Regions from separate parts of the Paenibacillus sp. P36 genome, predicted to be linked through region 2. Evidence: riboswitches for the same ligand, from Rfam matches in the RefSeq annotation. Region 2 holds a riboswitch; each other region holds the start of a gene.
What was found. Region 2 has a riboswitch for cyclic di-GMP ahead of ACKTT9_RS10080 (hypothetical protein). Riboswitches for the same ligand answer to the same signal wherever they lie in the genome.

Region 1: another riboswitch for cyclic di-GMP. It lies ahead of ACKTT9_RS37195 (putative bifunctional diguanylate cyclase/phosphodiesterase); the one in region 2 lies ahead of ACKTT9_RS10080 (hypothetical protein).
Region 3: another riboswitch for cyclic di-GMP. It lies ahead of ACKTT9_RS11070 (GGDEF domain-containing protein); the one in region 2 lies ahead of ACKTT9_RS10080 (hypothetical protein).
Region 4: another riboswitch for cyclic di-GMP. It lies ahead of ACKTT9_RS00175 (PilZ domain-containing protein); the one in region 2 lies ahead of ACKTT9_RS10080 (hypothetical protein).

What each region holds. Positions count from the first base shown of each region.
Region 1 covers NZ_AP038372.1:8,461,189-8,469,349, forward strand. The annotation lists gene ACKTT9_RS37180 (ABC transporter permease) at 1-505, opposite strand, end outside; gene ACKTT9_RS37185 (ABC transporter ATP-binding protein) at 498-2,039, opposite strand; gene ACKTT9_RS37190 (BMP family protein) at 2,167-3,237, opposite strand; gene ACKTT9_RS37195 (putative bifunctional diguanylate cyclase/phosphodiesterase) at 3,503-5,032, opposite strand; cyclic di-GMP riboswitch class I at 5,119-5,207, opposite strand; gene ilvA (threonine ammonia-lyase IlvA) at 5,278-6,534, opposite strand; gene ACKTT9_RS37205 (hypothetical protein) at 6,706-6,867, shown strand; gene ACKTT9_RS37210 (S-layer homology domain-containing protein) at 7,030-8,161, opposite strand, start outside.
Region 2 covers NZ_AP038372.1:2,197,415-2,205,575, reverse strand. The annotation lists gene ACKTT9_RS10090 (VOC family protein) at 1-170, opposite strand, end outside; gene ACKTT9_RS10085 (exopolyphosphatase) at 241-1,155, opposite strand; gene ACKTT9_RS10080 (hypothetical protein) at 1,286-1,585, opposite strand; cyclic di-GMP riboswitch class I at 1,690-1,782, opposite strand; gene ACKTT9_RS10075 (MDR family MFS transporter) at 1,883-3,109, opposite strand; gene ACKTT9_RS10070 (carboxymuconolactone decarboxylase family protein) at 3,296-3,985, opposite strand; gene ACKTT9_RS10065 (MarR family winged helix-turn-helix transcriptional regulator) at 4,219-4,647, opposite strand; gene ACKTT9_RS10060 (hypothetical protein) at 4,734-4,865, opposite strand; gene ACKTT9_RS10055 (ABC transporter ATP-binding protein) at 4,989-5,780, opposite strand; gene ACKTT9_RS10050 (MFS transporter) at 5,802-7,034, opposite strand; gene ACKTT9_RS10045 (FadR/GntR family transcriptional regulator) at 7,091-7,792, opposite strand; gene ACKTT9_RS10040 (hypothetical protein) at 7,919-8,161, opposite strand, start outside.
Region 3 covers NZ_AP038372.1:2,414,552-2,422,712, forward strand. The annotation lists gene ACKTT9_RS11040 (hypothetical protein) at 488-1,294, shown strand; gene ACKTT9_RS11045 (LysR family transcriptional regulator) at 1,776-2,576, opposite strand; gene ACKTT9_RS11050 (LysR family transcriptional regulator) at 2,560-2,658, opposite strand; gene ACKTT9_RS11055 (hypothetical protein) at 2,812-2,985, shown strand; gene ACKTT9_RS11060 (methyl-accepting chemotaxis protein) at 3,037-4,569, shown strand; gene ACKTT9_RS11065 (response regulator transcription factor) at 4,630-4,968, shown strand; cyclic di-GMP riboswitch class I at 4,993-5,083, shown strand; gene ACKTT9_RS11070 (GGDEF domain-containing protein) at 5,178-6,146, shown strand; gene ACKTT9_RS11075 (polysaccharide lyase family 8 super-sandwich domain-containing protein) at 6,399-8,161, shown strand, end outside.
Region 4 covers NZ_AP038372.1:38,830-46,990, forward strand. The annotation lists gene ACKTT9_RS00160 (stalk domain-containing protein) at 1-334, shown strand, start outside; tRNA gene ACKTT9_RS00165 (tRNA-Arg) at 386-459, opposite strand; gene tadA (tRNA adenosine(34) deaminase TadA) at 882-1,364, opposite strand; cyclic di-GMP riboswitch class I at 1,619-1,706, shown strand; gene ACKTT9_RS00175 (PilZ domain-containing protein) at 1,801-2,535, shown strand; gene ychF (redox-regulated ATPase YchF) at 2,614-3,714, shown strand; gene prfA (peptide chain release factor 1) at 3,747-4,823, shown strand; gene prmC (peptide chain release factor N(5)-glutamine methyltransferase) at 4,823-5,710, shown strand; gene spoIIR (stage II sporulation protein R) at 6,094-6,837, shown strand; gene ACKTT9_RS00200 (L-threonylcarbamoyladenylate synthase) at 6,872-7,939, shown strand; gene ACKTT9_RS00205 (manganese efflux pump MntP family protein) at 8,004-8,161, shown strand, end outside.

The DNA of each region.
Region 1 (8,161 bases), 2.5 Mb from region 2:
TCGGCTCCAATAAGAATGTATTCACGATATAGTTCGACAGGAATAACGCGATCCAATTGAGCATGATCGTTGTGATTACCTCGTTAACTCCGCGTTTTGCTTTCAAGTAACCCGCAATAGCTCCCCAGAGTCCGCCAACAAGCGCTCCGACGATAACGGCCAACGGCGCATGAATAATCCATGGAAGACCTGTCACTTTCACACCGATAAAAGTAGCCCCCGTCATTCCCATGACGAACTGCCCCTCAGCTCCGATGTTGAATAGGCCTGTCCGGAATGCAAATGCAACGGATAACCCCGTCAAAATCAAAGGCGTGATCGCACGAATCGATTCCCCGATGTCATACGAATTTCCGAAAACACGGGCAAATAACGCTCCGTAGGCAGCAATCGGATTATAGCCACCTGCCAGCATGACGAGCGCTCCGAATAACAGCCCGAGCACAATCGCCACGATGGGATTCACCGCAGATTCACTTGTAAAAATACGAGCAACCTTATTCATGAGCAGCTCCTTTCCCTGTGCGCTTACTGCCAGCCATCAGAAGTCCGATCTCTTGATCGTTCGTCTCTTGCGGCAGCACTTCTCCCACAATCTGTCCTTCGTAAATAACGGCAATACGGTCCGATACGTTCATAATTTCATCCAACTCAAAAGAAATCAACAAAACCGCTTTGCCCTTGTTGCGCTGCTCGATCAGTTGACGATGCACGAATTCAATCGCCCCTACGTCTAATCCGCGCGTTGGTTGAGCAGCAATGAGCAGGTCCGGATTCTTGTGTATTTCCCTGGCAATAATTGCTTTCTGTTGGTTTCCTCCCGACAAAGAGCGAGCCTTATTATAAATGCTTGGCGTCCTTACGTCGAACTGCTTGATCAGAGCCTCCGCATGGCGGTCTATCGCTTCATAATTGAGGAAACCCGCTTTGTTATAGGCAGGATGGAAATAAGTTTCCAACACCATGTTCTCACTCATGGAGAAATCAAGCACGAGTCCATGCTTATGCCTGTCCTCCGGTATATGCGACAAACCTGCCTCCGAGATCTCTCGCGGCGTATGGTTTGTAATATCGCTTCCGGTTAGCAATACCTGCCCGCTATCAATAGATCGCAGCCCTGTCAGCGCCTCGATCAATTCACTTTGGCCATTGCCGTCTACACCCGCGATACCCAGAATTTCTCCGGCTCTCACTTCGAAATTAAGTTCTTTCAATGCAGCCAGTCCCTGTTGATTCCGAACAACCAGGTTCTTAACCTGGAGAACAGGTTCCCCAAGCTTCACATCTTTTTTATCCACTTTAAAGGAGACATCGCGCCCGACCATTTTCTCAGCCAAAATTTGTGGATTCGCGTCTTTGCTTGCAATGGAATCGATCACTTTCCCGCGGCGAATGATGGTTACGGTATCAGCAATCTCCATGATTTCTTTCAGCTTATGTGTAATGAGAATGATGGATTTGCCCTCTTTCACAAGATTGCGCATAATGACCATCAATTCACTAATTTCTTGCGGCGTCAGTACAGCTGTTGGTTCGTCAAAAATGAGAATATCGGCGCCGCGATACAGCGTTTTCAATATTTCTACGCGTTGCTGCATGCCGACGGAAATATCTTCAATTCTTGCTTTTGGATCAACGCGAAGCCCATATTGCTCAGATAGCTTGCGCACCTTCTCTTGCGCTGTTCTAATATCGACATTAAGCCCTTTTTTCGGCTCCATGCCCAAAATAATGTTCTCCGTTACGGTAAACGGTTGTACAAGCTTAAAATGCTGATGCACCATCCCGATGCCCAGCTCAATCGCCCGATTCGGACTATCAATGGAAACCTCGTTGCCTTGCACTTTTATAAAACCCTCGTCCGGTTGATACAGCCCGAACAAAATATTCATCAATGTGGATTTACCCGCACCATTTTCGCCTAGCAAGGCATGGATTTCACCCTTCATCAGCTTCAAGCTGATCGCATCGTTCGCCACGATGCCCGGAAACCTCTTCGTAATGTTGTTAAGCTCAACAACAGGGACTATTTCACTCATCAGATCACCCTAAGGATCAATTTTTTTTAAAACCCTCAAAACTAAGAACAAGGCTAGTTATTGTAACTAGCCTTGTTTGAACAAAGGAAACCTATCGTTCGTAACCGCTATGCTTATTATACCCGTATTATGGAGTTTCTGGGACTTTAATTTCGCCGCTGATGATTTTTGCTTTGTACTCGTCAACTTTTTTCAAGATATCCGGAGTCACGTTTTTCTTGGAAGTTTCCGGAAGGCCTACACCGTCATCTTTCAGACCCAGTGTAACGTTTTTGCCGCCTTGGAATTTGTTGTCGATAACGTCTTTGGAAACACGAGCAACCGCGTTGTCAACACGTTTCAACATGGAAGTCAGTGTTACTTCATCGCCGAACTCAAGGGATTGGTCTTTATCTACACCGATAACCCAAACTTTTTTACCGTTTTTCGCACGGTCTTTTGCTTCGTTGAATACACCGTTACCTGTGGAACCAGCTGCGTGGAAAATGATGTCTGCGCCATCGTTGTAGATAGTTGCTGCCGCCGCTTTACCAAGGTCAGGTTTGTCGAACGCGCCTGTATAGTTGATTTGAATTTTCGCATTAGGGTTAACTGCTTTCACGCCGGCTACGAAACCAGCCTCAAAGCGTTTGATAACCGGGATGTCGATACCGCCAACGAAACCGATTTTGTTGGATTTTGTCGTAAGACCTGCAACCACACCTACAAGGTAAGAACCTTCTTGCTCGGAGAATGTTACGGATTCTACGTTTGGAGCTTCTACAACGTTATCAATAATCGCAAGTTTAGCATTCGGGTTTTGAGTTGCAACCGTTTTAAGCGCGTCACCCATCAAGAAGCCAATACCCCAAGTCAGGTTATAGCCGTCTTTTACGAATTGGTTCAAGTTCGGCGTGTAGTCCGCATCGCTTTTACTCTCTAGGTTCTTAACGTTTGCGCCAGTTGATTTCTTCAATTGTTGCAAACCTTCCCATGCGCTTTGGTTAAAAGATTTATCATTTACGCCACCAATGTCTGTGACCATGCCGATTTTGAAATCTTTACCGCTGTTGTTGCTTGGTGCTGCGGATGCTGCGCTACTTGCTGCTGGTGAAGCGGAAGCGGCCGGTTTGGTTTCTTCTTTTTTGGCACCGCAACCTGTCAAAGCAACTGCGGACACAGTGACAGCCATTAGCGCTGTTGTGAATACTTTTTTCATCATCTTTACCCCCAAAAATAAATTTAAAATTGTACCTTAAATCCCACATTCTAGGTTGACCAGAATCAGTTAAAATATGTATGTCTGATCATAGACCGAGTGTATCACTTCGGTACTTCAGTGAAAAGCAATCCTACGGCAAATGATCATAATTCGTGATGTTAACCAAGTTGACATGGTCTTTTTGTGTAGCCCCACAATATAGGTTTTAAGCCCCAATTATTTATTATACTACCGCCGGTCAATAAAATCTAGATGACCAATTTTAATTTTTTTTGGTCATCAATGTGAGGAATTGTCCCGAGGATAGCGGACTGCTGAACAGTTTTCCTTGCACCTCCGTACATTGCAGAAATTTCAAGTATTCGAATTGCTCTTCCGTTTCGACACCTTTCGCAATTAACTTCAATCCTAATCGGTGGGCCATCCGAACGATAGCAGCTGCAAGCAGTTGATTCTCGTCATCATCGACTAGGTCTCTGATCAGCGTGCTGTCCAGCTTCACACTATCCAGCGGCATACCCTCCAGCCCGCTTCGTGTAAAAAGCCCCGTACACAAGTCATCCATGGCAATGCGTACGCCTAGCCTTTTCAGCATCGTCAGCTTCTTGCTAGCTTCCTGCACGTTGGAAGACGTGATGCTTTCCGTAAGGTCCAGCTCGACCAACCTGGGATCGATACCTGTTTCTTGCAGTACATCAGCTATATGTGCAATAAAATGATCATCTTTGAACTGCGAAGATTTAATGGTGAACGTCATTCTGAGCGGTTCTTGCCCAGCGTTCTGCCAGTCCCTCATCTGCCGGCATGCAGCCTGAAACGCCCACTTGCCAATAGGGACCATGAATCCCAGTTCATCGGCTGCCTTCCGCCAATCCATGAGCTTGCTCAGCTGCTTGGACCCCTTCTCCCAGTGGAGGCTGACCTCCGTACCGATGAGCTTACGGCCTGCGATTTCATATTGCGGCTGATACCGTAATTCGAACTGTTCCTGCTCCAGAGCCAAGCGCAGCTCATTCTCCATGTGAGCTTTACTCTTCACCATCGTATCAATATCTGAGGCATAAAATTGGAAGCGGTTATTCTCATGGTTTTTGGCCTCGTACATCGCTTCATCCGCACGCTGAAGAAGCTGTTCGGGCTTAGTCCCATCGAGCGGATATAACGCAATCCCCATACTAGCGGTTATCGTAACGGTTTTTCCATCCAGGATAAAAGGTTCATCCAGCACATTTTGAATGCGTATAGCCACTGCTCTGACGTCTTCCGGCTTGGTAAAAGATTCAAGCAAAATAATAAACTCGTCGCCGCCCTGCCGATACACCGTATCAGAACCACGCAGACAACCTAACAATCTCTCCGCAGCCAAACGAATGAGCTGATCGCCAGAGGCATGGCCGTAAGAATCATTAATCTCTTTGAATCTGTCCATGTCGAGAAATACAACTGCCGCAAGCTGGTCATAACGCTGAGCATGAAGAAGCACACGCTTTAAGCGATCCTCGAACAGCCGTCGATTTGGCAAGCCCGTTAATGTATCATGGTAGGCCAAGTAAGCCAGCTGCTTACTCTTTTCCTCCTGTTCGATGCTGTTAAGCCGCAAGTAACGGATGCGAATGGCAAAAAAGAAGCAAATGAGTGCTTGAATGAGGACGAACAAGATCATCTTCGGGGTAAATGTAAAAGAAGCAGCAGCAAGTAGATTAGCCGTCAGCAGAAAGAAACCAAGGATGCCCACATAGCGCAGCTCCTGATCTTTCATCTGTTGAATCCACTTTATAAAAAGGCTTCTCATTCGTGGGGAACCTCCATTCCGGTCATCAAAAAAGGCTATTCCATTTGGAATAGCCGTAGGCGTACCTGTATCGGTAAACTGCTCCTCTCGGCAGCCCAGCCGTCATCGTTGCGGCGGCAACCTAAGACCCGGAGCTTTGCGTCCTTACCTTTCGGCAAGTTTGCCTTTTACAATATTCAGGTAAACAAAGAAAAAGCAGGACTATTTAACTATATCATAATTTTTTCTACTCTGCCTATTTTTAGTTAAATTAGCAAATTGAAAAGTTTAGGATCTTTATTGATCTCGATGTAATCATAGTCCTTGCGGGACAAACGCTCAATAAGGCCCTCATAATCATCTTTATTTTTCAACTCGATGCCGACTAGTGCTGGAGCATCATCCCGATTATTCTTTTTCGTATACTCAAATCGGGTAATATCGTCGGTCGGCCCCAAAACTTCCTCCAGGAATTCACGCAAAGCGCCTGCACGCTGAGGAAAATTAAGAATGAAATAGTGTTTCAAGCCCTCGTACACTAGCGATCTTTCTTTGATTTGCTGCATCCGGTCTATGTCATTATTACCACCGCTGATGATGCAAACTACGTTTTTGCCGCGAATTTGATCTCGGTAAGCATCAAGCGCCGCAACAGGCAGAGCCCCTGCAGGCTCGATCACGATGGCGTTGTTGTTGTAAAGCTCCAGGATCGTCGTGCATTCCTTGCCTGAAGGAATAACAACGATATCGTCCAGCTTTTCTTTGCAAATATCAAAGGTAAGCTCGCCTACCTGCTTCACAGCTGCACCGTCTACAAATTTCTCAATCGTAGACAAGGTTACGACTTTGCCTTGCTTGAGCGACTCCTGCATACTTGCAGCGCCCTCTGGCTCAACGCCAATAATCTTGGTACGCGGAGAAACGCTGTCCACATAAGTCGCCACACCGGCTACAAGACCGCCGCCGCCGATAGTTGCAAAGATAAAGTCCGGCGTATCGGACATCTGATTCATGATTTCCAGACCGACAGTCCCTTGTCCCGCGATCGTACGAATATCATCGAAGGGGTGAATAAACACCTTGTTCTCTTTGGCGCAGTAGGCCTTGGCGTGATTGGAGGAATCATCGAAAGAATCCCCTGTCAGAATGACTTCTACAAAAGAGCCGCCAAATAATTTCACCTGCGAAATTTTTTGCCTAGGCGTCGTCGTTGGCATGAAGATTTTCCCTTCAATCCCTAACTGCTTACAGGAGTAAGCAACGCCTTGCGCGTGATTGCCGGCGCTTGCGCACACGACTCCCGCTTCGCGTTCTTCCGGCGTCAAGCTTTGGATCACATTGTACGCTCCGCGAATTTTAAAAGAACGAACGACCTGCATATCTTCACGTTTCAAATAAACGTTACATTCATACAAGTTAGAGAGCAGCTCATTGCGTTGCAGAGGCGATGGTTCGATCACCTTGCTGAGCACATGATTGGCCCTAATAATTTCTTCCAAACCTACTTTTCCGGAAACAACCATTTTCTCTTACTTCCTTTCTCTCCAATATGCGTAATAAATTTTAAAGATTATTGTAGCATACTGAGGAGCGCCTGTAAGAAAATATTATTGGAACATTTTATGAATGCTAATGTTTCACTCCAAAATATGGCGGGTATTAACTAGCAAGATACTTATAAGGGAGTGATTGCTATGTCGACACAGCCACGTAATATTGACATTGAAGAACGCCATGTGGAGAAAAAATCGGATTCCAGCTTAGTAGCCTCCACCTTCATCAAGTATGCTGCTTACATTATTATCATCTTCGGAGTTCTATATTTCTTAGTTCATTATGTATTTCCAATGTTTTAGAACATGAATAAGCGCGTGAAGAAAGGGCTATCTTGCGGGTCTATGACCTGTAAGATAGCCTTTTTTCAGTGTACACGTTAATGGCCACGCGAATCTCGCATCATTGGGGAACTGAGGTGACACGAGATTCATATGCCTTTCATCCGTCTTCTTGCCCGCTTCCTAGTAGTAATAACGTGGCTGGTCCTGCAGTTCCGCCCGTTTCTGCAAGAAGCGGTAAAACGCGCTTGCTGCTTGAGCCCTTGACACTTCTTGTTGCGGCGCAAACTTGCCGTCGTTGAGGGACATAATGTTAAGCCCTACCACAATCGCAGCGGTACCTACTTGCTTAACTTCAGCGGCATCCGCGAATTGGCTGTTGAACACGCCGTCGAATTTCGCTAGGTTTTTGTACCCAAGTGCCTTAACGATCAATTGTGCCATTTCTTCGCGACTTAGCGTAGCCTCTGGGTTGAAATCAGCGCCAACGTCCAGCAAACCGCGGTCAACCGCATTTTCGACATAGGCAAAATAAGGGGAAGCGTTGCTCACATCCGCAAAGGAAGCTTTGCGATCCGCTCCATAATAGATGCCGCCGTTCCCGCCATTCATCGCGATAACCAGCATTTTAACCAGCTCGCCCCGCTTAATCAATTGATCAGGATTAACCTTGCCATCCTGCACATCAAGCGCTTGATAGTCCAGCATCAGCTGAAGCTCGTTCTTAGCCCAGTGGTTGTCAATGTCACTGACAGTCACTTTATCCAGGGACATAACCTCACCTGTTTGGCTGTTTCTCCATTGTCCAGTTTGCGCATCAAGCAGGAAGGGTTCCCGGTTGAGTTTTGGAATAAGCGTGTAGACAAGCTTGGCTTCTAATTTCTCATTTGCGTTGGTGACTGCTGCAGTTGGAGGAATTTCTCCCGCAGCGATCATCAGGTTGTATTTCTCAATTGGCATTACGCCATTGGATCCGCCATATTCGAGCACATAGTTCAGTTTAATATCGAACTGGGAAAGCCACAGTTCCTTGGCCTTGTCGAGCGCCAGAATCTCCGGTTTTTGCTTCGGATAAGGCATGTCACTGAGTCCGAATTGATAGTTCATAATTTGGCCCGTCACGCGGTCGATGCTGATGGTTACACCCTCACCACCTGCACTGACACCATCAATGACGCGATTAAAGCGAATATCCCAATTCCGCATATGCTTCAGCTGCTCTTCCGAGTAATCCTTGGCGGATGGCTGGCTGAGCACCAACTGGTCCGTGTAGGAAGGAATCTGCGTTTTCACGAAATCTACGCTTTTGGTAACA
Region 2 (8,161 bases):
TCAATCTGCTGCTCTGTTTCTCCTATGCGCAAATCCAGTTTGTAGGAATCACGTTCTGCCCGGTACAACTCGTTTACGATCGTCATTCCTAGCAAATCAACATAGAAATGCTTCGACTGTTCGTAATTCGAGCTAATAATGGCCACATGATGAATGCGATCGATTTTCACTAACACGCCTCCCCACTCCGTAAATAAACCGCAATCCGGGAATTCCCCATCCTGCGGCTCGTTTCTTATTTTATCCGTCTGCTCTCATCGTTTCAACAATTTTCTTCAAAATATTCTCTGCTTGCGCATATTCTACCTGACACGTACCTGCTGCGTGGTGACCGCCTCCGCCATTTTGTAGCATCAAAGTCCCGATGTTCGTTTGGGAGGTGCGATTCACAATGCTGTGTCCGCAGGCAAATACACAATTTTGTTTGTTACGTCCGTCCACGATCCAAATGGATACATTTTGCTCCGGATAAAGCGCGTAAACCATGAAACGGTTGCCAGGATAGATGGTTTCCACGTCCCGAAGATCCGTAATGATCACGTTTCCTTCTGTATACGTATGTTTTGCAAGCATTTCACGGTACAGAGCATCCAATTCATAATACCGTTCTACCCGCTCCTTAACGTCAGGAAGCTCCATAATTTGATCGACCGTCATCACCGCGCAGTGATCCACAAGCTCTTCCATTAGCTGATAATTGCTAATTCGATAGTCCCGGTAACGTCCTAAACCCGTACGGGCATCCATGATGAACGATAATAAATCCCAACCCGTTGGATTCAAAATATCTTCTTTACTGAATTGTGCCGCATCCGCTTTATCTACGCCTTGCATAATATCGTCAATATCACCAAAGGTTTCTTGCCCACCATAATAATCATAAACGACGCGTGCTGCGCTTGGTGCAATACGGGTTTCCCCTTTGAAAGCTACCTTCTCACCCATCCGCTCAAGTTCACTGGAATGATGGTCAAACCATAATCCGCAACCTGCAACATAAGGCACATTCGCCAAAATATCGTTCTCGGTAACCTCGACCAGACCATCCTGCATATCTTTGGGATGAACGAATTTCATTTCATCGACCATGTTTAGCTTTTTGAAAAGCATTGCGCATACTAAACCGTCAAAATCCGAACGCGTAATTAATCGCATAACGCAAATCCCCCTACGAAGTTAGTACTTAAGAACTATGTATGAATATGTGTATCATTATATCAGCACCTGTCGATTTGTGACAATCATTTTGTCATTAGAGCTTTTGGGATAAAAAAAAACAGTTCGCCTAGATGGGCTGAACCGTTCTTAATTTGGACGTCAAAATTTGGTAGAGTCTAGTCATAAATGCTTCAATTTGCGGCATCGGAGGCATTTTCACAGAAAGCTTAACTTCGCCTTTCCAGTAGAAAATTAAAATGCTGTTGCTTCTCCCCTGAAACATTTCAACATCCCAACACGTCTCATTAAGTGCGTACTCTTCTAAATTAATCATTAGTTTCGGTCCATCCGAGGATGGCACCAAACGGGCAACATGATTGCCGCAAAGTGATGTTACTTTTTGCTCTTCATGTAAATCAGACTGCATGCTGCTTGGTCCTCCTTTTATCCATAGATTATGAAAGTTATGACAGAGAAAAACCCCACCATAGTGTACCGATCGGAGGGGGATCTAAGTTGAATACCCAATCGTTCGGCAGCTGGCTGGCAACGAGTTCGTTTATGAACAAGGTAGCCCCTTTAGCTTTGCGTCACTGACTTTCGTCAGTTTTGCCATTGTCGAGATGTGTTGTGAATTCTTATACAAGAAATAACTACACTCTCAAGAATAAGGGATGTTGTTTTGAAATCGTATAGTTCGCAAGAACTAATTTTGCAATATCTATCAAAAAACTTCTTTTTTCGACCTATTTTTGGGCAGTGCTTGTAGATTATTGGCGCCCTTCCAATAAAAGAGAGATCCCGCAAGGGTCACAAAAGCGATAACCAGATAAAGTGCAGTGCCCCCGTACGCTACGAGCAGAAAGCCACCAACCCAAGGTCCCATAAAATGACCTATGTTGGTTAACGTTTGTGCTCCAAAATAAGTACCGCGCATATGCTCCGGTGCTAGTTTATCAATCAGCATATTGGCCGCGGGGTAATTTAATATTTCGCCTAGTGTAAAAATCGCCATGGAAATAATCATGGGTACTAACGAATGCGAGAATGCAAAACCGATATCGCCTAACGCAAACATCAAATTGCCAAAAATAATCGCTACAAGTGGCGAGTATTTATCAGAAATACGCGTAAGCGGTATTTGCATCGCAATAACCACAATGGCATTGACACTCATGAGGACAGCAAACATTTTCACACCTTCAGTGAAATTCTGCTCCAAATATTGCGATAGTGTCACCATGACTTGCGAGTAGCCGATAGCCCCTATAATTCCGCCAAGAATATAATAGCGAAACGTGACATCACGTTGAATGACCCGCAATGCGGAGACAAACGTAACAGGTTGTTTTTTCTCCCCTTCTATTTGCTTAATACCAAAAACTATAAGGAGAACGTAGAGGGTAACCGCATAGATAAAATATACGATTCCAGTGAGTAGAAACGGCAATGCTCCATCCATCGTTGCAAAAAAAGCACCCAATAAAGGTCCTACAGCAACACCAACATTGATGGCCATGTATCTCATTGAAAACACACTGAGTCGCTTAGCCGGCTCGGTCAAATCAGCCATCAAGGCTTGCGAGACAGGTTCGTAGAAGGAGCGACACAAGCCGTTCAGCATGTTCAGCATCATGAACAAAACCGGTAATTTCACGATACTAAAACCTACAAACACAACCGCCCATCCAAAAAGTGCAGCAAGCATGATGATGCGTCGGCCAAATCGGTCCGATAAATTGCCGCCGATAAAACCTCCGACTGTTCCTGCCAAGGCTCCCATTCCAATTACGACCCCAATCATTACCGCGCTCATCGACGTATGTTTAGCCAAGTAAATCGCCAGAAAAGGCAGACTCATGGAAGACGCCGCTCTGGCCATGACCGTTCCCAAAATTAACGTATGTACAATCGGATGATACGAACCAAGAAAACCACGTAATCGATTCATCTGTCAGAACTCCTCTCGCTGCTAATTTACCAAAGGTTAAGAAATGAGATCAAGAACCCATTATACACGAAAAACGGTAGTTCGTGTCCTTAATTATATTTTTTTGTCGAATAAAAAAGAACTCCCCGAAGTCGAGCGGGAAGCCAGTTTTAATCATGTTTTGTGGCTTAGAATTTGATGTTAACTCTAATTCTGGGCTACTGCGTCCGAATGATAATCAAAGGCGTTGAGTGCGTTAATGCCATGAGTCAGGACGTAGCCTGCATTCGCAACACCGCCGACCAGCAGCCCTTCCATTAGTTCCTCCGCTGTCCCGCCTAACTCCTTGAATTTCCGCGTATGGTTGTCAATGCTATAAGCACAGCCATTCACATGTGCGATGACAACAGCAATTAACTGTTTCGTTTTGGCATCGATAGCGCCATCCGCCATGGCAGTGGACTGGAATTGTTCGAAAGCCGCAAACGTCTCCGGACGAGTTTCCTTAACCTGCGGCAGCTTGCTTGCGTTGCTCGTTGCATAAAGCTCGTTAGAAACGAGATCATGCATGGTATTCCATGCGTTCACGCTATGAAATAACACAGTTTCGGCGTTCACTGCCCCTGCCACAAGAATAGCTTCCACTACCTCTTCTACAGAGCCTTCCAACTTTTTGAATTTGCCCGTGTGAACATCAATACAGTAAGGACATCCCGTAACATGCGTGACAGCAACAGCGATCAATTCTTTCGTTCTCGACGTAATGGCCTTCTCGCCAAAAGCCTCACCCATAAACTGAAAAAATGCTTTGGAACCTTGTGGCACAATTTCTTGCAGTTCCGCTACTCTTCTCAAATTGCTGCGTTCATACAATGAATTAGAATTTTTATTATTCATTTCCAATTTCCTCCATTTCCTTGATTTGAATATTATGATATCTAACTTATTTTTAGCTGTCAACAATTAAATATTTCGACTTTATTATGTTAAATTTTCATTTTTATCTATAAAAAAAGCCCGAAATCCGTTATAATGATCCCAAACATGAAATCAACGACTCTGAATATTATTTAGATATCTAACTATATATCCAAAAAAAGACTGCAATACAACCTATTTTACCAGTCCACTCACCCTTGAAAATTACTGTCAACACGCTTCATCCAATGCAGCATCAAGGCGATTTCCTGATCGGAAAATCCTTGGCGAATCATCTTTTCTCCCTCTTCGACAATAGCTAAACAAGCCTCTTTAATGGAGGAGCCCTTATCCGTCAAATAAATACGATTGATACGGGTATCCAACTTGTCTGGTACACGATTGATCATCCCTCTATCTTCTAACCCACGAAGAAGGAAGGTCATGGAAGCCGGTTGAATGCCTAAAATATGCACCATATCTTTTTGGGTCCGTCCCTCTTCTTCCCATAGAATCATAAGGACACCTAGCTGAGAGTTCGTGACACCCTGTTCCTCCAGCATTTGATCCAAATAATTGCAGGCATTGCGATAATTCTTCTTTAACCAGAATCCAATTGATCCATGCAGTGTAGCGTTCATGTTGGTTCTCCCTTTACAAGTTGCTTGAGTTATATTGCCATTATATACGATCACCTCTCTGATGAACATATGACAAGCTCGTATACTTAGTACTGGCCTTTGGACATTTTCCTTTTCGCAATCCAATACGAAATCCAGCCAGCCGTATAACAGATGAGACAGCCAAAAAACTTTGGCTTCAGAATTGATTTTTGAGGATTAACCGGGCATGATTTCATTCTTCAACCTCCTTCCTCATCATTTAGTTAGATATCTAAATATATAGTATGCCACCAAAAATTTAATGTCAATAATTCCCACAAAAAAAAGAGCACTTCCATAAAGAAAGTGCCCTTAGAATCTCACAAATCACTGGCAGGAATCGAAAGCCATGGGCGTTCTCGCTGCCATTTCACTTCAACCTCCGTCTCAAAGAAAGAGGACAAACCTTCACTAGTCAGTACATGGCGCGACAGCCCTTTTGCGAATACCTCACCACGACGAATCAATAAGGTTTGATTAAAAACAGGTAAAATTTCTTCAATATGGTGCGTTACGAATATTAATGTCGGTGCATCCGGTTCCTTGGCTAGTTCTTGGATGCTGGACAGCAATGCTTCCCGAGAAAGGAAGTCTAATCCGTTCGTTGCTTCATCCAGAATCAGCAGCTTAGGCGAGGCCATTAATGCACGTGCAATTAATAGTTTTTGCTTTTCACCCTGAGAGCACGATTGATAAGTCCGGTCGTATAAATGCATACAATTCAGCCGCTGCATATGCGCTTTGGCCTGCTCGAAGTCTTCCGTACTCGGTTTCTCATATAGCCCGATTGAAGCATGTTTACCGCTTATTACGACATTTTGCGTTTTATCGGAGGCATACAACTTCTCCTGGAGGGATGAGCTTACCCAACCAATCATTTTACGCAAATCTCTTAAATCTACCGTTCCAAAAGGATGACCGAGTACAGCCATTTGTCCTTGACTCGGCCAGATATAACCATTGATCATATTCAATATGGTCGTCTTGCCTGAACCGTTCAGCCCCAGTACGGCCCAGTGTTCATTTTTGGATACCTGCCAATTCACTTCATTCAGAATCGTTTTGTTATCTCTATACCAGGAGACGTTATTCATTTCAATAATCGATGGCATTCGGTTTCACCTCGTGATCAATTAAGCTTTAACAACATTTTGTGGTAGTTCAATTTGTGTCATATTCAATTTTTTATCCGATGGCAGGAAAGCGGCCAAAAGTCCAATTAGCGGCAAGAATGCGCAGAGTTTAATGACAAACGAGATGCTGGTTGCATCCGCAAGTGTACCAAGCACAGCTGATCCGATCCCGCCTAGTCCGAAAGCCAAGCCAAAGAATAAACCGGATACCGTCCCGACTTTGCCTGGCAGAAGTTCCTGCGCATAAACGACAATGACGGAGAAGCCGGATAGCAAAATGAATCCAATGCATGCACACAACACGCCCGCCCAAAATAAGTTGGCATATGGCAAAAGCAGTGAAAACGGAGCCGTTCCCAGAATGGAAAACCAGATCATGTTCCGTCTTCCGAACCGATCCGCCAGCGGACCTCCCATGAACGTACCGACTGCTCCAGCAGCAAGCAAAGTGAAAATGAATAGCTGCGCTTTTTCAACGGAAAGTTGATTGTGTTCGATTAAGTAAAAAGCATAAAAACCCGTCATGCTTGCCACATAAACAAACTTGGAAAACAAGAGCATGATCAAAATCGAAATGGCATAGGTAACTGTCTTGCGCGGCAGAGGCTGTTTACTGACAGAAGCTTTACTTGAAGCCGCAGAGCGGCTGCTGCCCGCTTTACCATACCATTTGGCCACGAAAAACTGAACGACAATCGCTGCAGCAGCGACAAACGAAAACCAAATAATGCCGAATTGGCCGAATGGAACGAAAATCAGCGCTGTAAAAATAGGAGCAAGCGCCTGCCCGATATTACCGCCTGTTTGGAAAATCGACTGCGCCAAGCCTCGACGAGGTCCGGCAGCCAAATAGGCAACACGCGATGCTTCGGGATGAAGCACGGAAGATCCGAGACCAACCAGCACAACAGCTCCAAGCACCTGAACAAACGAAGACGCTACAGCAAGCAAAATCACGCCTAATAACGAGAAAAATACGCCTGCGGGCAACAAAAACGGCTTTGGCTTTTTATCTGTGTACAAACCAATTAAAGGCTGAAACAAGGAGGCTGTTACGTTTAGTGTAAAAGCAATCCATCCGATTTGAGTAAAGCTCAACTGCAGCGAATTATGAAGAATCGGGAAAACGGCAGGTATAACGGATTGAATGGCATCATTCAATAAGTGGACCAGGGAGATCGAGAATAAAATCGCATAAACCGTATGATTGCGTACTGAACTTGAATCTGACACTATTACTAACCCCTTTCATCATATCATCTGATGTTTAAAGACATAGGAGAGTCAAGCTACTCCTGGTTTACAAACTGTTTAAGCTGTGTGACCGTTTCATCCAGATTTTTCATGGTCCAATATTCCGCTTCCGTGACATCCTTGTCTTTGATAGCTTTGTACATATTCTCATGAAACAGATGATGAGGATCTTGCAACGTCACGATCAATTTCTGTGATGCTTCAAAAAGCGCCGATGTGAAGGATCGATACAGGTCGATGACAACACTATTTTTGCTGGCAACAGCAATCGATAGATGAAATTTCACATCTTCACGCAAATACGTGTCTGTATCGCCTTTCTCCAATGCTTCATAACGTTGATCCAACGCACTTCGCATTTGCTCGAGGTCGTTTTCGTCGCGGCGCTCAGCAGCCAATCTGGAGATTTCTAACTCAAGCATCCTTCTGACCTCGTAAACCTCCAGAATCTGTGCTCTACGGAGCCTGTGATCCAGCGGTTCCTGCATGGCCGACTGCGCCTTCAGAAAAGTACCGAAGCCCTGTTTCTTCTCAAGCAGGCCAGCGTGCACAAGGACACGGACTGCTTCACGAATCGTTGATCGTCCCACGGCGAACTGCTGCATCAATTCCGGTTCCGTAGGAATCTTATCCCCAGGTTTTATTTCTCCTTCTGAAATTTTCTTTTGCAGTTGATTCACTACATCGTCTACCAACTTTGGACGGTTCAGCGGTTGGAAAGACATTTTTGAATTCATCTGATCATCTCCTGTTTGAACATGAGTATAGCATACGGCATCTGAATTTTTCTAGTTTAAATTTTAGCATGCCCTTGCATACGAAAAACACTTCCCTGATTTTTTCGAGGAAAGTGTTTTCAATCTCTAACTGGAACCACAGCTGGAGCTTGAACAGGAGGAACTTGAGCATGAGGAGCTGGAGGAACCTGAGGAGTCTGATGAACAAGAAGAACTGGACGAGCAGGAACTGCCTCCCCCTTGATCTCCAGAGTTATCGCAGCTTCCTGCAGAGCTTCCGCAACCCGAAGAAGAACAGCTGCTATGTTTGTCACGCTGAGATTCCGGGGAATTCTCCGGGAAATTCGTATTCATCTCATGGGCATAGCT
Region 3 (8,161 bases), 220 kb from region 2:
TAAAAAGGAAAACCGCTCTGATAAAGAGTGGGTTTCCTTTTTTTACAGATACCATTCTTTTTTGTTGTGAAAAGAACCCAAATTAGTATTCACTTTATATCGTTTATGTCGCAATCACAACGCAGATTCATGCCCAACTAAACGATGAGCGTAAGAGAATTATATCGTCGTTAGCATTCGCGAGTAGGATTCTATCCAGGGTTACGTTGTCTCGATTAAATGAAGATGAGTATGCCTTATTTCTTCAAGCAATTGATTCTTACTTGCCGTTCTCAGAAAAATTATGGCATTCAGAACAAGCGATTAAAAAATGCTATCTTACTTCAGGTGGACTCACAGGATATATTTTCCATAATAGTAATTTATAAAATTTCCATCATTTTACTAACACAATTTTCTTCTAAAACCAATTATCGACATTCGTGTAAGATATATTATACAATAGACCAATGTCATTTTATTTAAATATACTTTGGAGGTAGTTTGTGTGAAGAAAAATATTTTAAAGTTTCTTGGCTGGCTGGTAGTTCCTTATATTATGATATTCGTATTTTGGAATAGACTTGGAAAAACAGGTAGAAGATTAGGGGTGGCTTGGGCAGTTATTGCGTTGATAGGTGCAATAATTAACCAAGGAAGCTCAGATAAACAACGAGCTAAGCCTGTGGTTGCGCAAGTTCAAACAGAGCAAGCAAAGTTAGTAAAAGAAGAAGTTAAAGAAGATAAAGCGAAGATTGAAGCAGATCTACAAGCAAAAAAAGAGGTTGACGAAAAAGTAAAGTTAGAAGCAGATGCAAAAGCCAAAGCTGATGCTGAAGCAAAAAAAGCACAAGACGAAATAACAAAAAAAGCTAATCAAGATGACGTAATAGCTTTTGAGCAGTCAGCGTATGCACTTGAAGCTACTGCGAAACCTATATTTGATAATTATCAAAAGATAATGACAGCGGTTGGAACAGGTAAAGCAAGTATTTTTGACGCTTACGAGGCTACAACAAACGCAAAAAAAGCAGCAGAAAGTTTACAAGTGAAGTTTAATAGTCTTGAAGTGCCAAAGAATTTGCCTAAAGAAGTGAATACATTACTTGTTGAGTCAAAACAAGATTTATCCACTGCTTATTATGGTAAAAAGAAAGCATTCGACGCTGTATTGAAATTTTTAGATGATCAAAAGCCAAGCAATATGCAAGTTTTCAAAGATGAAACTAAAATGGCTGATCAATTTGTTCTGAGCGGTGTTGCAAAAATTCTTGATGCAAAAACAAAATTAGATTTAGATATTGCAGCAAAATAAATAGCCGTATAGAACAGATTAAAACAGATTTCGTCCAATCTCTTAAAGCATAAAAAAACACCTTTTTGTACAATTACAGTGAGGCGTTTTTTATGTTCTTTATTTCGCCAGTCGATGTTCATAACAATATGGGATATAGGTCGAGTTGGATTACGAGTAGTGGTGGACTAGGTAGTCTTTATTTTGGCGGTAATTTCAGTTCCTATGTCAGCGGATAAATCATAATTAACAAGAATTAAATGAACCGTTTTTAACATATTTTTTCTCAGTAAATATGATACACACCTTTTTTTATATTTAAAGATAAGAATTGATCAATAATAACTTGTTATCCATCAAGTAATATCAGGTGACAATTAAGTATTTGAAGTAGACAATACAGTTCTAAACTTAAAAAAAGGGCGTGCACTCATTGAGAGTGAACGCCTTTTTAATCTCTTCCTAATAGGGGGAAACAATTTATTTGACGCGGTTTTCTTTTTTAATCAAATTGAGCTCGTAGATGCTTTGAGAATTCCTTGGTATAGCTGGATAGATTCGTATTGCAATGAACAGCCCATATATCTCTATAAAAATAATCTGGATCTTTAAATGGAATTTGAACTAGAGTTCCATTAGTAATGTGATCATGGCCCTTTAATGAAAAATTGTCCATAATTGTAAAGGCATTCGAACTCATTATAAACTCACCAATTGGTTCAGTAACGGTCACCGTTACATAAATCGAATTCCCCTCTAGATTTGCTCTTTTGACCATTTCTTTGTGAGAGGTAGAGTCGAGAACAATTATAGATTCGTTTCTTAAATCTTTCGATGTTAAAAATTCTTTATTTCGAAAACGAGAATTTTTTCCAACGCAAATGCAAAAATGACTTGTATATAGCGTTTCAATATCAAAATTCCGATTCATCAATTCTTTTTCTTCAGGAATAAAAGCAAGATCAATGCAATTGGTTGTAATTTCTTCGCAAATCTGCTGAGGCAATTTTTCTAGGAGCTCTATTTGGATATCTTTAAATTCCTTTTTGAAAGAAACTAACGCTTGTTTAATGATATGACCAAATGTATTGGCATACGATATTCTTAATTTTAAATAATCCCCATTTTTTGCGCGATTAATATCTTCGTATAATTCTATATATTTCGTTTTCATTTCTAAAAGTTTGGATATTACGATTTCTCCGTCAGGCGTTGGCATTGTTCCTTTGCTAGTTCGTTGAAATATGGTTATTCCTAGTTCATTTTCTAATGAATGAATGGATTGGCTAATGGGCTGAGGCAGTTATATGTAATTTATCTGCTGCTTTTCGTATTGATTTTTCTGTGGCTACTTGTAGAATATAGCGGATCTGTTCTGAATTCATGGAGGCACCTTATCTCACGTGGTTAAATAAAACTATACACAGTGTTAACAATCTCTAGATTGATCATACTCATTTTAATAATATAATGTTCATAATACTGGAGAAAACGTTAAGGGAACGTTCCCACAAAACTTAGAAGAACAGGAGATAACTATGTCTGATCAAAATGGCTCGACTGAGTCCTTGCTTGACATTATTCTTGAATGTAAACAGCTTATTCAGCAGCTTGAAGAATTATCCATATTATATATGGAAAAGTCGAATGTGTATATGGATGAACCCTATATTCGGGAGCAGCGCCCAACACAAGGAGCAAAACGAGATTGAAAACAACTAAATCAGGTTGGATAATATCGTTAAAATAGGAGGATTTTAGAAATGATAGGACAGAAAAACAGGTTCATGTTACAGATATCTTTGGGCACCATAGCACTCAGCTTTATCATCCATTTATTGTATAGAAAATTTAATTTCATGGAAAACATGGGACACATGATGTTGATGGAGAATATGGCAACCGGTCATGATAGCGGCCAACACTATTCACTTGCGCTGAACATTTTGTTCATTATTCCCGCGGCTTTCTTGGGGGCAGCTTATTTTCTTTATCGAAAGCAAACTGATCAACCCATGATACCAATGCTTAATACATTAGTTCTTACCTTTTCTAGTATCTCTATTATTTCTGGTGGAGGAGGGGGGATAGAGATGCATTTTTCTATATTTATGGTGGTTGCTATAGTAGCTTATTACGAAGATATTAAGCTAATTGCTCTTATGACAGGCATTTTCGCCGTGCAGCATATTTTTGGATTTTTCTTAGTGCCTAAATTGATCTTTGGGAATAGCGAATACTCCTTTTTAATGCTTCTTATTCACGCTATATTTCTGATTTTAACGTCCAGTGCAACAAGTCTCCAGGTTTTATCCAAGAAAAGAATAATGAACGCAATAGAATTGGAAAAAGCAATTAAACAAAAAGAAGCTGAAGCGCTACTCGAAACGGTACAAAAACATTCGCAAGTATTAGAGCAAACGTCTGTGATCATTTCAGAGAAATCTGAAAATAACATTGTTGCAAATAATGATATGCTGGTTACTTTTAAAGAAGTGTCTACAGGTCTTGAAATTCAAAGTGAATCACTGAGCAATATGAAGACTAATCTGCACAGTATTAATCAGATGATTGAGCAGAATTCCCAATCCTTTTCTGACTTGCAGGCAACGGCTGCGACTACAGCCACAACGATGCATAACAATCAAAACAATATTGAACCTTTGTTCGAGCAAGTTAGAATTGTATCCCATGCGATACAACAAACGACGGACACCATGCAAAATTTATACGAGTCTTCTCACCAAGTAGGGGATATTATTACCACGATTCAAGAAATAGCTAGCCGAACGGGCATTTTAGCTTTAAATGCTTCTATAGAAGCGGCACGAGCTGGGGAGCATGGCAGGGGGTTTGCTGTCGTTGCCAGTGAGATCCGGAAATTAGCTGAGCAGAGTAATAGGGCCACATATGAAATAAAGGGAATTCTAACGAATATTCAAGAGGAAAGTGAAGAATCTTTAACCCAGATTGAAGTTGGAAGACAAGCCACAACTTACACGGTTGAACTTGCAGAAGCGTCGATATCCAGTTTGAAGCAAATGAACGAGGCTATTACCGAGATGATTGATATTGTTGAAGCCCTTAATGAATCTGTGAAACATATTGAACTACGGTCACAAGTGATTTCTAATGAAATGACTAACATATCAGCGGTTACCGAAGAAAGCGTGGCTTCCGTACAAGAGCTTTACAGCACTACAGAAACTCAATCGAATGCATCTCACCACATTAATAGAGAGTTACTCCGTTTGAAGGATCTTTCCAAAACGTTACAAGAACAATTTTCTTCTTAAGTTTAAAAAGGATCTACAAGACCAGAAGTCTCTCTTCCAACGCTTACTAGTATAAGGAGAATGAATCTAGCGATGATATTAAACCGATTGATTGTGGAGTCCCCCGTGTTTAATGCGTACTTCAATACGTTTAAGGAGCGTTTTTGTCTCACTCGGAGGGAGAATGAGGTATTACGCCTGCTGACAGTTTGTGGAGGCAACAATAGAGAGCTAAGTGAACAACTCCATATTGCCGAAAAAACTCTGAAAAATCATATTGCTAATATTAAGTTTAAAACCAGAACACATTCCATTCGTGAGCTTCAAGCACTTGTTTATAGAGACTCTTTAGTCCTGCTTCTCGTCAATATTTTTAAAAACGAAGAGAATAAATCTGAGCCATTTTATTTACAACGATGATCTCAGGTTCAACTAACAAGCAATAATGAACAAAGGCAAATCCATCGAAAGGTGGAGACACAAAGCCATGGGTCTAAGCATGAATAAGGAGATGTATATGAGTGCAAATAACGTTTCAACTCTACACAAATACAATTTGTAGTGTCTTGCTAATAGTAATGCTCGTTATGGTTTTAAGACTATATCTACTAAGGAGAAAACAAGTATATTTGATCCTAACATTCGGCCTGATATTATCAATGGGATATGAAGTGCTTAAAATTACCTCGTTAGGATCCAGATCGCTACTGCACATTGCTAGTGCCATCATGTTCATGAATTTAAATATTGGAATATACGCGTCATACTTTAAAAAGATAAAACGAAGCATAATTTACTACCTCGCTGCTGCGATTTTCATCCCACTTTTACTCTTCCTAACAAGTTCTCTTAAAGCTGAGTTATCACTCTCCATAATTGAATTTGCCGCTGTTTGTATCTCCTGGTTACTTATTAGCCCTTATATAGGTGAAACAATTAAACATCGGGTATCATTAATAATCTATTTATGTATTGTTGTGGGAAACGCTGAAACAGACCTATGGCAAACAGAAAAATGGATCCTGATTATATTCGATATTCTACCGGTTATTTACTATTTTATCCTGCTCTTAATATTAATTGAACGTTTCATAACTATGTTTCAGAGTGTTGTGAACTCCTCATTATTAGATGGGCTAACTGGACTGTACAATCGTAAAGCTATCAGCACTAGAATTAAGCAATGTGTAGAAAAAGGGGAATGTGCAATCGTATTCACAGATATTGATAATTTCAAGGAGCTCAATGATACCCTTGGCCATCATGCTGGGGATGCTGCTTTAAAGACCGTCGCTGAAATTTTGCAAGAAGAGACGGATGATATTGGTTTTCCAGGACGCTATGGAGGTGAAGAACTGATTGCTGTTATTGATGATAAAGATACTATCTCGCGTATTGAAGAGTGGGCAGAGAACTTCCGTTCTAGAGTAGAAAGAGAGAGTAATGTCACCTTAAGCATAGGATTCAGCATATATCGATATGGTTTAACCCCAGAGAAGCTGCTCGAGCAAGCTGATCTAAGCATGTACTCTGCTAAACGGACCGGTAAGAACAAAATTGTAGAATATAAAGACGGGCTGGATACGGGGAGTATATAAAATCGAACGTAATCGAAGCCACCGGGAGCTCGAATGTTTAAGCATTGATAAAGTGCGGAGAAGATGATAGGGAAGACTGGCTTTTTCATCAGGCAGTTTTCTATGCGCGGTAAGTATTTGTAAATCCAAATGGACATTTTGTACATGGTAGAAATAATTTGTTAAGCCGGTTGGATGAAATGGAAATATTGCAAGGCGGAACCTCCTCTTATAATGAACGTGTAAGCATCAAATCATGAAGGGGAGATGTCCATGAGTAAAAGGATGCAAGTATGCGTCCTCATCGCTGCGATGGCAGGCAATCTGCTGCTGCCCTACGGCATGGCGGGACCGAGTGCGGCACAGGCTGCAGTGACCACCTATGTGGCGGCGAGTTTTAATAGTTACCCTACAACGCCATCGACGACGGGGCCAGCAGCAGAAGTAGGTGGCAACTGGGGGTTGTATAATGCGAAAGCAGGTACGGACTACACGGTTGGGGAAGCCGTCTACGGCAGAAGTGATCTTAGCTTGAAACTGGTGTCTGGCACTTCGGGCACTCAACTGTACACGGGGAAATTTGGACTTAATATTGCCGGCAAAGTGGTTCTGGAAGCATCGGTTCGAGCTGAGGATACTGCTCATATTCGGTTGCTCGATGTGAAGAGCACCAGTGGCGTGTGGAAAAACTTTTTGACGTTAACGGAAACAGGTCAGATGTCCATTTTGAGTAAGGCTTTGGGAACGTACACGCCAAATACGTGGAATCGGGTGAAAGCGATCATCGATCAAACTGGGCAAAAAGCGGACGTGTTCCTCAATGATGTGCAGGTCGTAACCGGTATCACTTTAGGAGCGGCTTGGGATACGATTAACACCATTAAATTTACACAAACAGGAACGGCACAGCTTGGCACCTCCTTTTTAGATGATGTGCGCGTCTATGGTTACGCGCCAGTTGAAAGCGTTTCCATATTGCCAACTGCTTCGACGATTGGCGTTGGCAAGCAGCTTTCACTTGCTGCGCAAGTCGTGCCCTCGGATGCCGCTGATCAACGCGTCGTTTGGAGCTCGGACGCGCCGGCAACCGTGACGGTCGACACGTACGGTGTGGCTACTGGTATTGCCGTCGGCACCGCGCATGTAACGGCTACGACGTTAGATGGCGCGAAAACAGCGTCATCCACGATTACGGTCGCCACCAATGTGCCAGTGGATAGCCTGGCACTGCCTGCGGAGCAGAACGTAGCGGTTGGAGGCACGGTGAAGTTAACGCCTATTTTTACACCGGCAAACGCCACGAATCAAAACGTCACATGGACAAGCGGGAATCCCTCTGTCGCAACGGTCGATGCGCAAGGGCTTGTTACCGCCGTAACGGCCGGTCAGACCGTGATTACGGCGCTTAGTGCAGATGGCAGCCATTCAGCTTCAACGACGGTGAAGGTGCAACCGCCGAGTGTTCAATCGATCACCTTGCCGAGTACGGCGACGGTGATCAAAGGGGACACGATTACGCTGGTGCCGACTTTTCAGCCGGCGCAAGCAGGGAATCAAGCCGTGACCTGGGCAATTGGCGATGCCTCGATTGCGTCTGTGGATGCGGCCGGTGTCGTGACCGGTCTGAAGCTTGGGGAAACATCACTCACGACGACGAGTGTGGATGGAGGAAAAACAGCGAGTACTATGATTAAAGTTATTGATCAAGCAGCAGTGTCCGGCGAGTTCGAGCGTTTACGCTTAAAGCGCAAAGCAGGACTTGACGGCGGTGACAACTTAGATACATCTGATGCGGATGTACAGGCAAAGGTGGCCACCTTAACGACGAACGGACAAACCCGTTGGTCGACGCTTCAGAAGTCGGCAGACCGCCAAGTGCTGTGGACGGACAGCGTTGTTAGCAGCGGCAATTCTGACGCGATTCATAACAATATCTCGCGTATTCGTGAAATGGCGTACGCTTACTCGACGAAGGGAGGTACGCTCTACCACAATTTGCAACTGCGTGACGATATCGCCTCTGCGCTGAATTGGGT
Region 4 (8,161 bases), 2.2 Mb from region 2:
AAATGCTGAGGAGTTTAGTAAGAGCAGTAAGGACAACCTAGCAGAATACCATTTTATGAAGACTTGGAACTCTCAGCGTGTAGATAATACAACGGATGTATCTGTTCCGAATAAACCTCAACCAACGCCTACACCGCTGCCCGTGTCAAATTCGCCAATTAGAGGTCCAAGATGTCACGAGATCGCTGCTCTTTACACAGAGCAGATAAACAATGAAGTCAATCAGTACAACGCAAATCTTAGCAATCATTCTGGTGATCTTACTGGATATGTAGATAAATTAAAAGAAAATATGAACAAAGCTTTAAAAGAATTTAACTGTCCTGTGGATTGAAAAAAAACGCCAGCTAACGGCTTATACCGTTAACTGGCGTTATGTTGTATACGCGCCCGAGATGATTCGAACATCCGGCCTACAGTTTAGGAAACTGTTGCTCTATCCTGCTGAGCTACGGGCGCATGGCAAAGATTATGATAGCACGAAGCCTTATATGGCGCAACCTTTGAGTGGCAAGATTTAACTTGTAGTTGAAATTCGTTAACTGCATCGTGCGATGGGGAACTACCGGGCGCTTTTTAAGCCAAAACGTACACTTCCAGGGTTCAGACGGAACTACCGGGCTCTATTTCGCCTAGTTAGCCAAGATTTCGGCTAGAAATGCTAAAATAGCGGATCACAGTTCCCACTTCCTCGCTGAAGTACTTAAGATCCGGCGAATAGGGGATCAGTTCCCTTTCGCGTATCAATGCGAGGCGACCGCTTGCGAAGCTAGCTCGCACTCAGCTTAGCGCCCAGCCCCAACGGCAAAGTCCAAAGCCAAAAGCCAAAGCCAAAGCCAAAGCCAAAGCCAAAGCCAAAGCCAAAAGCCAACGCCAACGCGCTATTCCTTCCCGCGCAGCTTGCGGAAAAACTGCGTCAGCATCGTCGCGCACTCCTCTTGCAGCACGCCGCTGACCACATCGACCCGGTGATTGAACCGGTCCTCCTGCAGCAAGTTCATCAACGTTCCCGCGCAGCCAGCCTTGGGATCGGTTGTGCCGTAGATCACCTGCGGAACGCGCGCTTGAACAATCGCACCGGCACACATCGGGCAAGGCTCCAGCGTGACGTAGAGCTTGCAGTCAAGCAAGCGCCACGCTTGCAAATGCTCGCTGGCTTGCTTAATAGCAATCATTTCAGCGTGAGCAAGCGGATCCAGCGTCGTTTCACGAAGATTGTAGCCGCGGCCGATAATTTCCCCTTGATAGACAACGACGGCACCAATCGGGACCTCTCGAATGGCTTCGGCTTTACGGGCTTCCTCTATGGCCGCTTTCATCCACGGGATATGTTCATTATATTCATCCACAGGGGGACACCTCACTAAAAATAATCTTATCCACATGTGAACAAAGGATCGAACAAATATTCGTTGTTAACAACCTGTGGATAACAATGTGTATAACTCGAAAAGTTGTGGATATTTAATTCTTCTAACATTCATACAACAAATACCAGATGTATGCAAGAGAATTAGTTGATAATAGGGAAATCCAACCGTATAATGAGAGATAACGTAGGTCTTTTAGACCATATAGCACGATATTGTACGACAAAGCATGACAATTCATTTGTAAGGTTCGATAATGGCAAACTTACCGAAAGGTAAGGACGCAAAGCCGAGGGTCTACGGTTCCTATGGAACTACGACAGCCTGGTTACCGAAAATCGATGCTTTTTCAGGTTGAGGTAATAGGCTGTCCCCAAAGCAGGGGCAGTCTATTTTTTTATATGGAACGCGGGGAGGGTTGATCAACAAAGTGGTTAGCAAACAAAAATCTGCTAAGTTCTACGGCAGCAAAGAAGGGTACGACGCTGATGTAATGATTGACAGCAAAGCGATGCTGAGCAAGGAAGATTTCGTAGCCACTGGCGTGCTGACCTATGCACTAGGTGACATTATTGAAGTTGAGCTGCCGGAGTATCATGTATTTGCGCTGGGAGATAAGTGTAAAATGACGGTATATACGAAATCCGGGCTGTTTGTTATGGATACGGTGGTTGTGGCCAAGGAGCAGGGTTCGTTGATTGTTCTGAATCCTCCTGAAAACCGCAGGAAGTTCACGGAAAAGCGGGAATTCCCTCGCGTAGATGTGAAGAATGAAGGGCTTCTTTTCGCGCTCCAAGATAGAAACAAGAAGCTCAAACATCATTTTGATACACCGATTCGATTCTCTATCAAAAATCTATCTATTAATGGTTTAGGATTTACGATCAGTGAAAATGCTATGCTTGAAAAAGTCATTCAAAAGAACTCTCAACTGGAAGTGGAGTTAATTTTGGGCTTTTTGGTGCCATGTACAATGGAAATTGTTCGGCAAGAAAAAACGAATGACGGCTACTATTACGGTGCTAGTTTTGTCAGCATCCCGGATGAGAAAACGAACGCGCTGCGCGGATTTATTTTAAAAAATCAGATTGAAACGTACTTCGTCCAGAAGCAGGAAAATGAAACAAAAAAAGCACTGGAAAAAAAGTCTGCAGCTAATCAGTAGCCTACAGGCTTTTTTTTGCGTTCCAAGTACTATATAATAAGAAGGATGATTTTCGAAAATTAAGGAGTTGTAACTACGATGGCTTTGAAAGCAGGTATCGTCGGTCTACCGAACGTAGGAAAATCGACATTGTTTAATGCAATTACACAGGCGGGGGCAGAATCTGCAAACTATCCGTTCTGTACGATAGATCCGAATGTTGGGGTAGTTGAAGTACCGGACGAGAGATTGCACAAGCTGGTAGAGATGATTGTCCCTAAGAGCATTGTTCCGACAGCCTTCGAATTCGTTGATATTGCGGGTTTGGTGAAGGGCGCGAGCAAAGGCGAAGGGCTTGGAAATAAATTTTTGGCGCACATTCGTGAAGTGGATGCCATTGTGCATGTTGTCCGTTGTTTTGAGGATGATAATATTACGCACGTCTCCGGTAAAGTAGATCCGATTGGCGATATCGAGACGATTAATCTTGAATTGATTTTGGCTGACATTGAGTCCGTTGAGAAAAAGATCGAGCGCTCCCGCAAAAACCTGAAAGGCGGCGACAAAAAAGTTGTTGCTGAGGTTGAGTGTTTGGAACGCATCAAGGAAGCTCTTTATAACGATCTGCCAGCGCGCAGCATCGACTTGAGCGACGATGAGAAGCTGCTTGTTCGCGACCTTCACTTGTTGACCATGAAGCCGGTTCTTTATGCGGCCAATGTGAGCGAAGACGAAGTATCAACAGCGGATGAGAATCCATTTGTTAAAATCGTTCAGGAATACGCGGCGAAAGAAAACAACGAAGTTGTTTCGATCAGCGCGAAGGTGGAATCCGAGATTGCTGAGCTCGAAGAAGAAGAAAAAGCAATGTTTCTCGAAGAGTTGGGACTTCAAGAGTCCGGCTTGAATAGATTGATTAAAGCAGCTTATCGCAAACTTGGCTTGTATACGTATTTTACAGCTGGGGTGCAGGAAGTAAGAGCTTGGACGATCCGCAAAGGAACGAAAGCTCCTCAAGCGGCTGGCGTAATTCATACCGATTTCGAGCGTGGATTTATTCGTGCCGAGGTTGTGTCTTATACGGATTTGGTAACGGCGGGTTCCATGAACGGCGCGAAGGAAAAAGGGCAAGTGCGTCTGGAAGGTAAAGAGTACGTAGTGAATGACGGGGACGTTATGCATTTCCGATTTAATGTTTAATGAATAAAAAATAAAGAAAGGAGTGATCCGTTATGTTGGATCGACTTCAGTCCATTGTGGACCGCTATGATAAATTAAGTGAGCTGCTATGTGACCCGGATGTGACGAGTGACACGAAGAAGCTTAGAGAGTATTCGAAGGAACAATCCGATCTTCAGGAAGCCTACGATGCTTATAATGAATATAAGAGCGTGAGCGAGCAGCTGGCAGACGCGAAAGCGATGCAGAACGAGAAGCTGGATGATGAAATGCGTGAAATGGTGAAAATGGAGATCGAAGAGCTTAGCGAGCAATCGGCTAATCTGGAAGAACAACTCAGAATCCTCATGATGCCAAAAGACCCGAATGACGACAAGAACGTCATCGTTGAAATTCGTGGAGCAGCAGGCGGCGATGAAGCAGCGCTGTTCGCGGGCGATCTTTACCGTATGTATACCCGCTACGCGGACGCGCAAGGATGGAGAACGGAAATTCTCGATGCTTCCGTGAATGATTTGGGCGGATTCAAAGAGATTATTTTCATGATCACAGGAAAAGGCGCTTTTAGTAAGCTGAAGTTTGAGAGCGGAGCGCACCGTGTACAACGTATTCCAGTAACAGAATCAGGCGGACGTATTCATACCTCCACTTCAACAGTTGTAGTGATGCCTGAGGCGGAAGAAGTTGAGATCGTTATTAATGACGCGGATATTCGCGTAGATACATTCTGTTCGAGCGGAGCGGGCGGTCAGTCCGTTAATACGACGAAATCAGCGGTTCGCGTGACGCACGTGCCTACGGGCATTGTGGCAACATGTCAGGACGGCAAATCGCAAAACTCCAATAAGGAGCAAGCGCTTCGCGTACTGCGTGCACGAATTTCCGATAAGATTCGCGAGGAAGAGGAAGCGAAATACTCAGGCGAGCGTAAAAGCAAAGTCGGTACAGGGGACCGTTCGGAGCGAATTCGCACGTATAACTTCCCGCAAAGCCGGATTACGGATCACCGGATTGGTTTGACGCTTCACCGACTAGATACAGTGCTTAACGGTGACATGGGAGAAATCGTGTCGGCGCTAACGATTGCTGCGCAGTCGGATGCTTTGGATAATGGGGAGCAGGCAATGTGATGCCAACTGCCTCGAAGACGATTAGAGAAGCCTATGTAGAGGCTTCTTCTTTTTTAGGGAAGCTGGGCGTAGCGGAGGCGGCTTCCTGTGTGGAGCTTTTGCTGCAGCACCTATTGGGCTGCAGTCGAACTGAGCTGCTGTTCCGCTTCCAGGAACAGTTTCCTGCCGAGCTGGAGGGCGCTTGGCGCCAGCTAGTAGAGAGGAAGGCCGCGGGAGAGCCGGTACAGTATGTAATCGGCGAGCAGGATTTCTACGGCCTTACGTTTGCCGTTAGTCCGGCTGTGCTGATTCCGCGGCCGGAGACGGAGCTGCTCGTGGAAGCTTTGCTCCGCGAGGGCTCGCGTCTGTTCCCGCAAGGCGCTCCGCTGCTTGCGGATGTTGGCACCGGGAGCGGCATCATCCCGGTGACGGTGGCTCACGCGCGCCCAGACTGGCGCGTGGCGGCCAGCGACATCTCCGCGGCAGCGCTGGAGATGGCCCGCTCGAACGCGCAGCGCCACGGCGTGGCTGCGCGAGTGGAGTGGCTCGAGGGCGACCTCCTCGAGCCTTACATTGAGCGCCGGATCGCTCCGGATATACTGGTGTCTAACCCACCGTATATCCCTGATGGCGAGCTCCCGGCGCTGATGCCGGAGGTGCGGCTGTTCGAGCCGCACACGGCTTTGTTCGGCGGTGTCGAGGGACTCGACCTGTACCGCCGGATGATTGCGCAGCTGCCGCTGCTGCCGCGAATCCCGACCGTGGTCGGGTTCGAGGTCGGCATCGGGCAGGCGGAGGCTGTGGCGGCGATGCTGCGCGCCGCCGCGGATTGGGAGGAGATCCGGTTCGTACCGGATCTCCAGGGGATTGATCGCCACGTGATCGCGATCCGGCCGCGGGAGCAGTAGGGGCTTGTTGTTGGTAACCAGTGGTGGCGTTGATCTTGATAATGGGGAAGGGAACAATGGTCCGCTATTCCGCTCTAAAGTCACATTTTTCAGCTGGTACAGGAACTACAGTCCGCTATTTTGCCGGTTTTGCCTGATAAACACTCCATGGCGATTAAATAAGACCCCGTAGCTCCGTTCAGAGAGGGAAACAGCCCGTTTTTCCTAAAATAGCGTTCTCTGGTTCCGCTAAAGATAGGACCTGACAGGGATTTTGTTGATTTGGCAGTTAACTGAATCCCAACTCTATCAAATCTACCAAATTTAAATAGATTAGTAGGTTTAGCCTCTCCTCTTTTTGCCTATACTGGCTAGTAGAAGCGAAGGGAAAGGGGCTTTTCCTCATGGTAAAAAGAACGGATCGCCATTCATTCAAGCACTTATTATTCGTGGCTTTTGCACTTATTGTTATGATAACTAGTTGGGAATCCAATCGTACGAATGCGGCGGTTATTTCGCCTACCATACCGGAAGAATCTATTCGCCTGCGTATTCTAGCAAACTCGGATTCGGCTCAGGATCAAGCACTGAAACGTGAAATTCGCGATGCAATTATTGAACGTATGCAAGGTTGGGTTGTTGGCCCGCATTCCTTGGATGAAGCCAGAGCGGTAGTATTGGCTCATTTGCCGGAGTTCGATGAACTTGTTGGACAAATGATTGAAGCCCGTGGCTACAGTTACACACATACGGTTGAACTTGGCAAAGTCCCTTTTCCTACGAAAATGTACGGGAATGAAGTTTACCCTGCAGGTGACTATGAGGCGCTGCGTGTCACGATTGGCAGTGGGGAAGGCCAGAATTGGTGGTGCGTGCTATTCCCGCCGCTCTGCTTTGTAGATTCGGTTTCAGGTGAAGCGGTGGCAACTGCCGCTGTAGTAGCGAAAACAGAAGGACAAGACAAATTGAAAACTTCGTCTACACCTGCACCTGCGGCAAAAGACAGTAAAGCAGCCCAGCCAACGGTCAAGCAGAAAGCAAGTACGGATGCGCAGCCTGTCATGGTTGATGCGACTGAAGACACGCAGCCTAAAGTGAAGTTTTTCTTCTGGGAAATGACCAAAAAAATCGTTTCATGGTTTAGTTAACTTGATTTCATTTTGGAAGTAAGGATGATAGATCGTGACAAAGTACTGGAAAGTAGACCCGGATAGGGTTGGTAACAAGGGTGAAGAATTATCAGATGCCGCAGCGCTTTTGCGGGACGGGGACACCGTAGCTTTCCCTACGGAAACGGTCTACGGGCTTGGTGCTGATGCTACGAATACCACAGCGGTAAAGCGTATTTTCTCAGCCAAAGGACGACCGTCGGATAATCCGTTGATCGTCCACATTGCTGATACGAAGCAGCTCTCAGATCTCATTGAGCCTGATAGTGTCACGCCTGACCATCATAGGCTTATGGAGGCTTTCTGGCCTGGCCCTCTTACAATCGTGCTGCCTGTAAAAACAGGCGGCATTTCGCCGTTGGTGACTGCCGGTCTTACTACGGTTGGCATTCGTATACCTGATCATCCTGTGGCCTTGGAGCTACTTCGAAAAGCAGCGCTTCCTATAGCAGCCCCAAGCGCCAATAGTTCTGGCCGACCGAGTCCAACGCTGGCCTCACATGTGCGAGAAGATCTGGACGGTCGAATCGGTGGTATTGTGGATGGCGGCGGCACGGGGGTCGGTGTTGAGTCGACGGTGATTCAGCTTGTAGATGGTGAGCTGTATATTTTGCGTCCAGGCGGCGTTACGGCAGAGCAGTTGCAGTCCGCCCTGCAGGCTATTCGAATTCATGAGCCTGAGCGGGAAGATGTGCAGGTCTCAGAAACGCCTCGTGCTCCGGGGATGAAGTATACGCATTATGCGCCAAAGGGATACATGCATATTGTATCTGGAGACAATGCTGAAGCAGTGGTTGAATGGATTCAGCGCGACATTCAAGCCGCTAAAAAGCGAGGGGAATCGACGGGGGTCCTTACTTTTGAGGAAAGGGCTTCTCTATTTGAAGCTGATTTGGTCATTGCCTGCGGCTCGTTAGCGGAACCGGATAAGATTGCTCAGGGGCTGTATGCTGCATTAAGGCAATTTGATCAGCAAGGGATTCAGTATATTGCTGCAGAAGGCTGCCCGGAAACGGGGATTGGTCAGGCCATTATGAACCGTCTGCGCAAGGCAGCCGGTCACCGGCTAGTACGTGTTTAGCTAGCATGATTCCCAGTTTGTCCGCATATCTTGGTTAAGAAAGCGGACAAGGGGGACAGCACTTATGCTCGTAACTGGCGTTGAATTTGGGCAGATCATCACCATATTCATCATGGCGATAGCCTTGGGTCTGGATGCTTTTTCCTTAGGAATAGGTATCGGCATGAAGGGAATTCGCTTGTTGGATATTTTTAAAATTAGCATGGTGATTGGTATTTTTCA